4 regions of the Bacillus sp. JZ109 genome follow, and region 4 is predicted to be linked to each of the others. Evidence: predicted binding sites of a transcription regulator. Region 4 holds the regulator's gene; each other region holds the start of a gene.
What was found. Region 4 encodes Rex, which represses fermentation and respiration genes when NADH is low (regulators of the CRP and FNR family bind a similar motif). Its sites were predicted from a motif close to TTGTGAAATATTTCACAA; they were not measured.
Positions count from the first base shown of each region.

Region 1 (3,152 bases), 990 kb from region 4:
GCATGGAAGCTGTGATGAACACCTGTCAGCACGATGAGTGAATACGTGCCCCCGAAAATCAAACCTGCCACAAAACCGGCATGGTCATACACATAAGTTAAAGCAACCGTAATCCCGGAGCCAAGCGCTCTTCCCAGAGGGCCAATCGCGATAAAAGCAACAAACCCGGTGACAATTACAGTAACAAAAGGTGTAACAAGCAAATCTACCGCATGCGGAACCACTTTTCTCGTCCATTTCTCTACCTTGCTCATCACATACACCGCAAGCAGAACAGGGATGACAGTTCCCTGATAGCCTAGAAGCGCGATATCAAATCCGAAAAGATGCATATAATCAGGTGTCGCTTCAGCCAAACCCCATGGATTCAAAAGGTTTGGATGAATCATGATTCCCCCAATGACCGCTCCCAAGTACGGGTTGCTGCCAAATTCTTTTGAAGCGCTTACTCCGATTAGAATCGGCAAGAAAATGAATGCTGCACTTGAAAACATATCAAGCAGCTGAAAAACTGCAGAATCCTTGCTCATCCAATGAAACGCATTGATCATACCCAGCAATCCCATTAACAGGCCGCTGGCCACAATAGCCGGGATAATTGGGACAAAAATATTAGAAAGCGTTTTCGCAAATCTCGCAGCGGGATTCAGCTTTTCTTTTGCCGCATCCTGATGATTGACGTGTTCTTCACGCTCGATATCAGCTTCTTTAGAAAAGGCATCGAATACTTTATTCACAAGGCCTGTTCCGAAAATGATCTGGTACTGGCCAGAGCTGCTGAAAGCCCCTTTGACGCCATCAAGCTCTTCTACTTGTGCTTGATCTATCTTTGATTCATCTTTCATCACTAAACGCAGTCTTGTTGCACAATGAGCCGCGCTGATAATATTTTCTTTCCCTCCGAGAAGCTCAATGAGGCGTTTTGCAGTCTCTTTGTAATCCATCTATTTCTCCCCCTTTTATTTAAACAAAAAAGACCTAAAATTCGCCAACGAATAAAGGACACTGCGATCCTTTTTCATTTACGCAAATTTTAGGTCTTGCCTGCTTTACCAGTCACAATCCCGCTTATTCAGATTAAGAATACGCTTTCATAATAAATCATGATAGCGTTTTCGTCAACTATTTTTTTAGTTAAATAGTTTGATATAACATGTAGACAAAAATTCGTAAAAATTAATTGTGAAATACTTCACAATATCGTGCTATACTATGCTCAATCATGAAAGAAAGCAGGAAAAGACAATGGAAACTCAAGCATTACAAAAGGTTGAACAGTATGCTTTGAAAAAACAAAACATATTCGCTTCAAGCAAAATCCGTTATGTGCTTCGGTCCATTTTGGCCAGTATATTTATTGGTTTTGGCATTACAGCCGCAAGCAAAACAGGCAGCTATTTCTTTATGGCTGATTCTCCGTTTGCCTTTCCGGCAGCCGCTGTCACTTTCGGGGCCGCTATTCTGATGATTGCTTACGGAGGCGGAGATTTATTTACCGGCAACACCTTTTATTTCACCTATACCGCGCTCCGGAAAAAAATCAGCTGGCGCGACACCCTATACTTGTGGATGTCAAGCTATGCCGGCAATTTAATCGGCGCCATTCTGTTTGCCATCCTGATCAGCGCGACGGGACTTTTTGAGGAGCCTTCTGTTCATTCCTTTTTGATTCACTTGGCAGAGCACAAAATGGAGCCGCCGGCTTCCGAATTGTTTTTCAGAGGAATGCTGTGCAATTGGCTTGTGTGCCTCGCCTTTTTCATTCCAATGTCTCTCAAAGGGGAAGGAGCAAAGCTTTTTACCATGATGCTTTTCGTTTTCTGCTTCTTTATTTCCGGCTTTGAACACAGCATTGCCAATATGTGCACATTCGCCATCTCGCTTTTGATCGAGCACCCTGATACAGTGACACTGATGGGAGCAGTCAGAAACTTAATCCCCGTTACGCTCGGCAATCTGACCGCGGGAATAGTTATGATGGGCTGGATGTACTACACACTGAATCCTGATCAATAAAAAAACTTCCAGAGATCACTCCCTGCAAGTCAAAGCGGTTATTCCGAGAGATCTTGAAGACGCTGGACATGCAGCGTGATATAGCCGGCCTCGGATTCCGGCAAATGTAATTGATATTCATTTTTCAAAAACTTCGCCAGCTCCAGCGCACATTGATAGGCGAATGAATACTTTTTTTGGATGAAATAAAGCATCTCCTCGTCCATACGATGGAGCGCTTCATTTGATTCCAACCGGCTGACCGCGTATCGCAAATGCGTGACAAGGCGTTGATAGGAAATGCTGTTTTCATCCACCTTTCGATTAAAGTATTGTTCTATTTTCTCTATCATTTCTTTGATCATGGTCGTATGCTTCAGCGCTGAATACATGCTCTCCGCATCCATCTTCGCCGTATGGATGTGAAGGGCAATATAACCCGCTTCATCTTCAGGCAGAGACACGCCCAATGTCTCTTTTACATGTCCGATCGCCCACAGGCCGATCTCGTATTCTTTTTTATAGAGCGCCTTTATCTCATGCAGCAATTTATTCTGCACAAGCAGCCCATTTTGAATCCTTTCAATCGCAAAGGACAAATGGTCAGAAAGCGCGATATGAATGTGATCGCTCAGCGGCGCCGCGAGCTCTCCTTCCGCATAGCTGATGATATCCTCAGCTATTTCTATATGCTCCTCCGGCAGTGTTTGCAGGATTTGTTTGAACTTTTCATTCTCGTCGCGCACGACAAAGATTTTTTCCACTTTATTCATAGGGATGAGATCATTTTTCTTTTTTTGAAAAGCGATTCCCGGTCCCATCACGATTTTTTCCTGATCATCCTCTTTTATTAAAGCCGCATTGTTGTTTAATACTTTATAGATTTTCAAGAGGTTATCTCTCCCGCCAATTTGCTTTTGACTGGGATTTTACCTCCTTTTGACCGCCATGTAAAGATGCGGGCCCGCTCTCTCCTGCTTTGGCGATTCCTTGAAGGCTTGCAAACATCTTCTTTTATAAAGCGCGGCGGCTTTCGCTTTCTGCTTTTCTTCCTCATTCACAGCCATCCGCCATTCATAAAACGAAACGAGTCCTGCGGCCTGCACAGCCGCCTTTCTTTGGTATGTACGTTGAGCCGAATAGACCGCGGCAGCCGC
Region 1 covers NZ_CP096388.1:302,216-305,367, reverse strand. Annotated here, with positions in the region: gene scrA (PTS system sucrose transporter subunit IIBC) at 1-944, opposite strand, end outside; gene M1D94_RS01595 (formate/nitrite transporter family protein) at 1,246-2,016, shown strand; gene sacT (sac operon transcriptional antiterminator SacT) at 2,055-2,885, opposite strand; gene M1D94_RS01585 (hypothetical protein) at 2,925-3,152, opposite strand, start outside.
Region 1: a site for Rex is predicted at 1,181-1,198, ahead of M1D94_RS01595 (formate/nitrite transporter family protein). Genes of this name have one in related genera too.

Region 2 (3,152 bases), 640 kb from region 4:
TGGCGGGTATGGACGGCCGTCTGGACCGAAGTAAACTGCGCTGTCTCCAGCAACGAATACATCTTCATGAGATGTAGATTGCAGGAAGTCATTTACAGTCGCGCGTCCGCGGTTCACTTCTAGACCTGATTCACCGACTAATGGGTTACCTTGTACGCCGCCAGTCCAAACAAATGTGTTGGCAACAACTTTAGATCCGTCTTTCAGATCAATTACGTTTCCTTCTACATTTGTAACAGGAAGACCTGTTAAGAACTCAACGCCGCGTTTTTCAAGGCTTGCAGTCGCACGTTCGATAAGATCATCCGGAAGAACAGGAAGGATTTTCGGACCTGCTTCAACAAGTTTCAATTTGATTTCTTTATGGTCTACGCCGTATTTTTTCGCAAGGTTCGGCATAATGTCAGCAAGCTCACCAACAAGCTCAACACCTGTTAAGCCGCCGCCGCCGATAAGGATTGTTGCATCTGCTTCGTTTTTCGTTTTAGAGTACTCGCGCACACGATCTTCAACATGTTGGAAGACTTTGTTCGCATCAGCAGCAGATTTCAATACCATGCTGTTTTCTTCAAGACCTGGGATGCCGAAGTAAGCCGTTACAGAACCAAGACCTACAACAAGCGCATCGTAAGTTAATGTAGAACCGTCAGCAAGCGCAACTTCTTTTTTATCAACAGAGAAAGAGCTTACTTCCGCAATTTTAAGATCAATGTCTTTGCCTTTGAAAAGTTTTTCTAATGGCATTGCAACCGCTTTTTCAGACACGTTGCCTGCAGCAAGGCGGTGTAATTCCGTAATGATTTGGTGAGTAGGGTATTTGTTTACCACTGTCACGCGTGCTTGTTCTTTTGTGTAATGTTTGCGAACTGTTAGAGCAGAAAGAACTCCGCCATAACCAGCGCCTAGAATGACAATATGTTTTGACATCGTATATCCTCCGTCCTTTATATCAATTTGAATCTGAGATTATTTTTGGTTTTCGCGTTCGTTCATGACTTCAAGGTAGCTGTTAGCAAAACGGAACAGCTTTTGAGCTTGAGGATCTTTCAGCATACGCAATAGGCCGAAAAGACCAATTGTTTCGTTGCTTGCTTCCGCGCGGTCTTTTGCTTCGATCGCAGTCGCAGCTACTTCTTTCGCTGTTTCTTTTACAGGCTCAAGAATTTCAGTGATCGCACCGACTGTGTCGCTTTTTAACACTTCGTCAGTCGCTACAGACTGAGCGAAATCATAAGACTTCGTTAAAATATTCACTAACTCAGTCAGCTTCGGAAGCTGGTCAACTAAAACAGTCAATGATTCTTGAACTTCTGGCTTTAATAGCTGATCAATAAGATCTTGCTGGCTTTGGCTGACAGACGCATTTGTTTGATCGATTGTTTCTGGCATATCCAATTCTCCTTTACTATAAGCAGTTTGCTGATTTTTTTGGAAAGGGTAGTGCCTCTCCCTGTCTCACGCTTTTAAGGCATAAGAATAAGGATTGTGAATTCGTGCACAATCATTTACAAAAATAAATGTTTACTACCCAGTTTTTCATCTTGCCATATTCAGTATTATTTTTATCTAAAAATAAACAATTGAATAAGTCAAAATCCTTTACTCTCTCTGAAAATAGCAAACACAAAAAACTCCAATTCGATTACCTTCTATATGATAACACTTTTTGAACAAAATTTGAACGTGAATTGCTTCGATTATGAAATTAATTTATATGGAGCTCATGTCATATCGTTTCTGCGGCACTAGTTATTGACAATCCAGCAATTTCTCCCCTTCACTTTACCCATATTTCCAATAGAGGCTCTCTTTTTCCTGTGATCGGATCATTCGCCGGCAACGCCGCCTGCTTAATCTGTTTGACCGCTTCCTCCCGCTCATTGGGCTTCCCCGTCTTCATATCATACTGAACGCCTCCGGGATAGGCGCCAAGGACAGTAAAATCGGGGCTTGAGCTGAGCTTTTTATGTCCGACTCCGGCTGGAATCACGACTGCGTCGCCTGATTTGAAAGGGATGGCAGCCCCTTTTTCTCCCCCAAACTGAATCACAGCCTCTCCCCTAAGGGCAATCAGGACTTCATGCGTATTGCTGTGATAATGATGGTATGGAAAAACACTCCCTGACCAGCTGTTTGACCAGCCATGCCGGATGACGATCCGCTCTGCCAGTCCGGTGTCCTTAAGCGCGTTTTGATACACCACGAGCGGAAAATCAGGGTGATTCGGAATCCTGCCGTCATCCGGAAAGAAGTATGTCTGTGTCTCTTTTTCCATCAATTACACCTCCCTTTTTTGTCTTCCACACATAGCGGTTCGCAAAACATGATGTTTTTCTCATGATTCCATTGATCTGCATGATACCGAATAGTATAGTATAAAAAAATAATGCCAGAATGAGGGATATCATGAAAGCTATCGTTATCGGAATATTGGCTTCACTCTTTTTCGCCGTTACCTTTATATTAAACAGAGCGATGGAGTTATCAGGAGGCAGCTGGCTTTGGAGCTCTTCGCTGCGCTTTATTTTTATGGTGCCGTTTTTATGTTTGATTGTCATCATGAGAGGGACATTCACGCCTCTCTTACTAGAGATGAGGAAAAAGCCGTTTTATTGGATCAAATGGAGCTTCGTCGGCTTCGTGCTTTTTTACGCGCCGATTACATTTGCGGCTACATACGGTCCGGGGTGGCTCATAGCCGGAACCTGGCAAATTACAATTGTAGCCGGGGTGCTCTTATCTCCTTTGTTCTATGTCAAACAAGATATGCCGGGCGGTCCGCAGCTCGTTCGCCAAAAGATTCCCCTGGTTTCACTTGGCACTTCCATGATCATCCTGATTGGAGCGGCTCTGATTCAGCTTCAGCATGCAGAATCGCTTTCTGGGAGGATGCTGCTTTTCAGTGTGCTGCCGGTTGTCATTGCGGCTTTTGCCTATCCGTTAGGAAACAGGAGAATGCTCGAAGAATACGGAGGCCGGCTTGATACATTTCAGCGCGTGCTTGGAATGACATTGGCAAGCCTTCCATTCTGGCTTATATTAGCAGCTTACGGCTGGTGGTCAGATGGCCTTCCAACAGCAAGTCAAACCGTTCAATCCTTTATCGTTGCCGTCAGCTCAGGCATCATTGCGACGGTTTTATTTTTCTGGGC
Region 2 covers NZ_CP096388.1:2,782,908-2,786,059, forward strand. Annotated here, with positions in the region: gene M1D94_RS14645 (NAD(P)/FAD-dependent oxidoreductase) at 1-927, opposite strand, end outside; gene M1D94_RS14650 (DUF1641 domain-containing protein) at 967-1,389, opposite strand; gene M1D94_RS14655 (cupin domain-containing protein) at 1,778-2,275, opposite strand; gene M1D94_RS14660 (DMT family transporter) at 2,407-3,152, shown strand, end outside.
Region 2: a site for Rex is predicted at 1,484-1,501, ahead of M1D94_RS14650 (DUF1641 domain-containing protein). Genes of this name have one in related genera too.

Region 3 (3,152 bases), 310 kb from region 4:
AAAAGCGGAACCATTCTTCATGCTTGGAATTGGTCGTTCAATACGTTAAAACACAATATGAAGGATATTCATGATGCAGGATATACAGCGATTCAGACGTCTCCGATTAACCAAGTCAAGGAAGGGAACCAAGGAAATAAAAGCATGTCGAACTGGTACTGGCTCTATCAGCCGACATCGTACCAAATTGGCAACCGTTACTTAGGAACTGAACAAGAATTTAAAGAAATGTGTGCAGCCGCTGAAGAATATGGCATAAAGGTCATTGTTGACGCTGTCATCAATCATACCACCAGTGACTATGCCGCGATTTCCAATGAGATTAAGAGTATTCCAAACTGGACACATGGAAACACACAAATTAAAAACTGGTCGGATCGATGGGATGTCACGCAGAATTCATTGCTCGGGCTGTATGACTGGAATACACAAAATACACAAGTACAGTCCTATTTGAAACGGTTCTTAGAAAGAGCATTGAATGACGGGGCAGACGGTTTTCGCTTTGATGCCGCCAAACATATAGAGCTTCCGGATGATGGCAGTTACGGCAGTCAATTTTGGCCGAATATCACAAATACAGCTGCAGAGTTCCAATACGGAGAAATCCTGCAGGATAGTGCTTCCAGGGATGCTGCATATGCGAATTATATGAATGTGACAGCGTCTAACTATGGACATTCCATAAGGTCCGCTTTAAAGAATCGCAATCTGGGCGTGTCGAATCTCTCCCACTATGCATCTGATGTGTCTGCGGACAAGCTGGTGACATGGGTGGAGTCGCATGATACGTACGCCAATGATGAAGAAGAGTCGACATGGATGAGCGATGATGATATCCGTTTAGGCTGGGCGGTGATAGCTTCTCGTTCAGGCAGTACGCCTCTTTTCTTTTCCAGACCTGAGGGAGGCGGAAATGGTGTGAGATTCCCGGGGAAAAGCCAAATAGGCGATCGCGGGAGTGCTTTATTTGAAGATCAGGCTATCACTGCGGTCAATAGATTTCACAATGTGATGGCTGGACAGCCTGAGGAACTCTCGAACCCAAATGGAAACAACCAGATATTTATGAATCAGCGCGGCTCACATGGCGTTGTGCTGGCAAATGCAGGTTCATCCTCTGTTTCTATCAATACGCCAACAAAATTGCCTGATGGCAGGTATGACAATAAAGCTGGGGCAGGTTCATTTCAAGTGAATGATGGTAAACTGACAGGCACGATCAATGCCAGATCTGTAGCTGTGCTTTATCCTGATGATATTGCAAAAGCGCCTCATGTTTTCCTTGAGAATTACAAAACAGGTGTAACACATTCTTTCAATGATCAACTGACGATTACCTTGCGTGCAGATGCGAATACAACAAAAGCCGTTTATCAAATCAATAATGGACCAGAGACAGCGTTTAAGGATGGAGATCAATTCACAATCGGAAAAGGAGATCCATTTGGCAAAACATACACCATCATGTTAAAAGGAACGAACAGTGATGGTGTAACGAGGACCGAGAAATACAGTTTTGTTAAAAGAGATCCAGCGTCGGCCAAAACCATCGGCTATCAAAATCCGAATCATTGGAGCCAGGTAAATGCTTATATCTATAAACATGATGGGAGCCGAGCAATTGAATTGACCGGATCTTGGCCTGGAAAACCAATGACTAAAAATGCAGACGGAATTTACACGCTGACGCTGCCTGCGGACACGGATACAACCAACGCAAAAGTGATTTTTAATAATGGCAGCGCCCAAGTGCCCGGTCAGAATCAGCCTGGCTTTGATTACGTGCTAAATGGTTTATATAATGACTCGGGCTTAAGCGGTTCTCTTCCTCATTGAGGGCAATGCTAGACGGGACTTACCGAAAGAAACCATCAATGATGGTTTCTTTTTTGTTCATAAATCAGACAAAACTTTTCTCTTGCAAAAGTTTGTGAAGTATTGCACAATATAAATGTGAAATACTTCACAAATAAAAAGACATCAAAGAGAAACATACCCTGGAAGGATGATTAATGATGAACAAACATGTAAATAAAGTAGCTTTAATCGGAGCGGGTTTTGTTGGAAGCAGTTATGCATTTGCGTTAATTAACCAAGGGATCACAGATGAGCTTGTGGTCATTGATGTAAATAAAGAAAAAGCAATGGGCGATGTGATGGATTTAAACCACGGAAAGGCGTTTGCGCCACAACCGGTCAAAACATCTTACGGAACATATGAAGACTGCAAGGATGCTGATATTGTCTGCATTTGCGCCGGAGCAAACCAAAAACCTGGTGAGACACGCCTTGAATTAGTAGAAAAGAACTTGAAGATTTTCAAAGGTATCGTTAGTGAAGTCATGGCGAGCGGATTTGACGGTATTTTCTTAATCGCGACAAATCCGGTTGATATCCTGACTTACGCAACATGGAAATTCAGCGGCCTGCCAAAAGAGCGGGTGATCGGAAGCGGCACAACACTAGATTCTGCGAGATTCCGTTTCATGCTGAGCGAATACTTTGGCGCAGCGCCTCAAAACGTGCACGCACATATTATCGGAGAGCACGGCGACACAGAGCTTCCTGTTTGGAGCCATGCGAATGTCGGCGGTGTGCCGGTCAGTGAACTCGTTGAGAAAAACGATGCGTACAAACAAGAGGAGCTGGACCAAATTGTAGATGATGTGAAAAACGCAGCTTACCATATCATTGAGAAAAAAGGCGCGACTTATTATGGAGTTGCGATGAGTCTTGCTCGCATTACAAAAGCCATTCTGCATAATGAAAACAGCATATTAACTGTCAGCACATATTTGGACGGGCAATACGGTGCAGAGGACGTGTACATCGGTGTGCCGGCTGTCGTGAACCGCGGAGGGATCGCGGGTATCACTGAGCTGAACTTAAATGAGAAAGAAAAAGAACAGTTCCTTCACAGCGCCGGCGTCCTTAAAAACATTTTAAAACCTCATTTTGCAGAACAAAAAGTCAACTAACCGCAACTTTAGAGTAAAGGGCTGATTGTCAATGTGGGAGCAGTTGTATGATCCGTTTGGAAACGAGTATGTGAGCGCACTTGTGGCGCTCACTCCGATTCTCTTTTTTCTTTTGGCTTTAACTGTTTTGAAAATGAAAGGCATTCTTGCGGCATTTCTTACCCTAGCCGT
Region 3 covers NZ_CP096388.1:3,725,051-3,728,202, reverse strand. Annotated here, with positions in the region: gene amyE (alpha-amylase) at 1-1,839, shown strand, start outside; gene M1D94_RS19530 (L-lactate dehydrogenase) at 2,016-2,981, shown strand; gene M1D94_RS19525 (L-lactate permease) at 3,013-3,152, shown strand, end outside.
Region 3: a site for Rex is predicted at 1,955-1,972, ahead of M1D94_RS19530 (L-lactate dehydrogenase). Genes of this name have one in related genera too.

Region 4 (3,152 bases):
CTTGCAAATAATGCTCAAGCCAGGTAAGCGTATCAATATCCAGATGGTTTGTCGGCTCATCGAGAATGAGCAAATCAGGCTGTGTTAACAGAAGCTTACCTAAAGCCAGTCTTGTTTTTTGGCCTCCGCTGAGGCTTTGAACCTGTGTAGAATCGTCAAAATGGCTGAAGCCGAGACCATGCAGCACAGATCTTACATCCGCTTCATATTGATAGCCGCCTTTATCTTTGAATTCCTGCTGAAGGCGGTCGTAGGTTTTCATGATGCTTTCTAATTCACCCGGGTCAGCTGCCGCCATTTTTTCTTCCATAGCCCGCATTTCCTTTTCCATTGCTTTTAAGTGGTCAAAAACAGTCAGCAGCTCTTCTTTTATGGTAAGCTTAGAATCCAAGCCAGTATGCTGGGCGAGATATCCCATTGTAATATCTTTCGGTTTAATAATTTCGCCCTTCTCATACGAAAGCTGGCCTGCGATAATTTTAAGGAGCGTGGATTTTCCGGCGCCATTTCTTCCTACAATGGCGATGCGATCACGATTTCTGACTTCCAGTTTTATATTGTTTAAAATAGTATCAGCACCAAATGATTTGGACAGCTGATTAATTTGTAAGATCATCATATTATTTCACCTCTGCTATAATAAGTTAAGTGTAGCTTATGAACCAGAAGTCAGCAAACAATACATTGGCCATATAAGACATAGAGAAGAAAATAGTGTATGATCTGTTTAAGGAGCGTTTTAATATGAATGGATTTTCTCATTTTAATGAACAGGGCAGAGCCCAGATGGTGGATATTAGCGAAAAATCTTCGACTGTCCGTACTGCGGCGGCTGTTTCAAGCGTACACATGAAGAATGAGGTGTACGAGAAAATACAGAGTCACGATATCGGCAAAGGAGATGTACTGGCTGTCGCACAGGTGGCAGGCATTATGGCCGCAAAGCAAACGTCGAATATCATTCCGATGTGCCATCCGCTTTCATTGAGCGGGGTAGATATATCGTTTGACTGGAAAATAAAAGAAGCAGAAGTTATACTTCATATAAAAGCACAGGTCAAAACGAAAGGGAGTACAGGTGTGGAAATGGAAGCGCTCACTTCTGCATCGGTGTGCGCTCTTACCGTTTACGATATGTGCAAGGCCCTTGATAAGGGGATGGTCATCGGCCCTACTTTCTTGCTGGAGAAGACAGGCGGGAAAAACGGTGACTTTAAAAGAGAACTATCCGAGTATAATTTGGAGGACCAAAAATGAATAAGGATCAATCAAAAATTCCGCAGGCGACGGCGAAACGGCTGCCGCTTTACTATCGCTTTTTAAAGAATCTGCATGCGTCAGGAAAACAGCGTGTATCATCCGCTGAACTCAGTGATGCCGTAAAGGTTGATTCTGCCACGATTCGGAGGGATTTTTCCTATTTTGGAGCTCTTGGCAAAAAAGGATACGGATATAATGTGGATTATTTGCTGTCTTTTTTCCGGAAAACGCTTGATCAGGATGAGATGACAGACGTCATCTTGATTGGTGTCGGGAACTTGGGAACGGCATTTCTTCACTATAATTTCACAAAAAACAATAACACAAAAATTTCTATGGCTTTTGATATAAATGAGAGTAAAATAGGAACTGAGGTAGGCGGCGTGCCCGTCTATAACCTTGATGACCTTGAACAACACGTAAAAGATGAATCAGTTGCCATTCTTACAGTGCCTGCAGTTGCCGCTCAATCCATTACAGACAGATTGGTCGCATTAGGAATCAAGGGAATCCTTAATTTTACGCCGGCCCGTTTGAATGTGCCGGAACACATTCGAATTCATCATATAGATTTAGCAGTTGAGCTTCAGTCACTGGTTTATTTTTTGAAGCATTATTCAGTTTTAGAGGAAATCGAATAGAGGGAAAGGAGGAGCCCAAATATGCCGATCGGTCCTGGAAGCCTTGCTGTTATCGCAATCGTTGCTCTGATTATCTTCGGTCCCAAAAAGCTGCCTGAATTGGGGAAAGCAGCGGGAGACACACTTCGTGAATTCAAAAACGCTACTAAAGGATTAACGAGTGATGAAGAGGAAAAAAAGAAAGAAGATCAGTAAGTTAGGATGACACGAATGAAAGTGAATCAAATGTCGCTGCTGGAGCATATTGCTGAGCTTCGAAAACGGTTGCTGATTGTAGCGCTGGCGTTTGTCGTTTTCTTTATTGCTGGATTTTTTTTAGCAAAGCCGATTATTGTGTACCTGCAAGAAACAGATGAAGCGAAGCAGCTTACGCTTAACGCGTTTAACCTGACAGACCCGCTTTATGTGTTTATGCAATTTGCATTTATCATCGGCATAGTCTTGACCTCGCCGGTTATTCTTTATCAGCTTTGGGCTTTTGTGAGCCCGGGCCTCTATGAGAAAGAGCGCAAAGTAACGCTCAGCTACATTCCGATCTCTATTTTGCTGTTTTTAGCGGGCTTATCTTTTTCATATTATATTTTATTTCCTTTTGTTGTTGATTTTATGAAGCGGATTTCTCAGGACTTGAATGTCAATCAGGTGATCGGAATTAATGAATATTTTCATTTTCTTCTGCAGCTGACGATTCCGTTTGGACTGCTGTTCCAAATGCCGGTCATCCTCATGTTTTTGACCAGGCTCGGAATTGTGACACCGATGTTCTTGGCGAAAATCAGAAAGTATGCGTATTTTACGCTGCTGGTGATCGCAGCCCTGATTACACCGCCTGAGCTTCTGTCCCATATGATGGTCACAGTCCCGCTTTTGATTTTATATGAAATCAGTATCCTTATATCGAAGGCCGCTTATCGGAAAGCACAGAAAAGCAGTGCAGCCGATCAGGACGTGTCTTCCGGGCAATAATAAAAAATCCATTTCTCATGAGAGAAATGGATTCAGCGTGTTGACAAACCCCCGCATTCGTTGTCAAGTCTGTGCGTTGGTGCTCACGAATGAAAACATTCGCTCCGCTCCAATGCTCGCCTTTCCTAGACTTCAAGGGATTTCAATCACGCTGAAAATGACAAAATCCTAAAACGAAAGCCGTTTTAGGATTTAATTTGAATCCATTTCTCGTTCAGAAATGGATTTTCTTTATTTCTGGTTCTTTTTGATTTTAAATGAAAAGGCGAACATCTTAAAAGAAAT
Region 4 covers NZ_CP096388.1:3,419,862-3,423,013, reverse strand. Annotated here, with positions in the region: gene M1D94_RS17985 (ABC-F family ATP-binding cassette domain-containing protein) at 1-619, opposite strand, end outside; gene moaC (cyclic pyranopterin monophosphate synthase MoaC) at 745-1,257, shown strand; gene M1D94_RS17975 (redox-sensing transcriptional repressor Rex) at 1,254-1,901, shown strand; gene tatAY (sec-independent protein translocase protein TatAY) at 1,923-2,096, shown strand; gene tatC (twin-arginine translocase subunit TatC) at 2,103-2,867, shown strand; gene M1D94_RS17960 (YdiK family protein) at 3,099-3,152, opposite strand, start outside.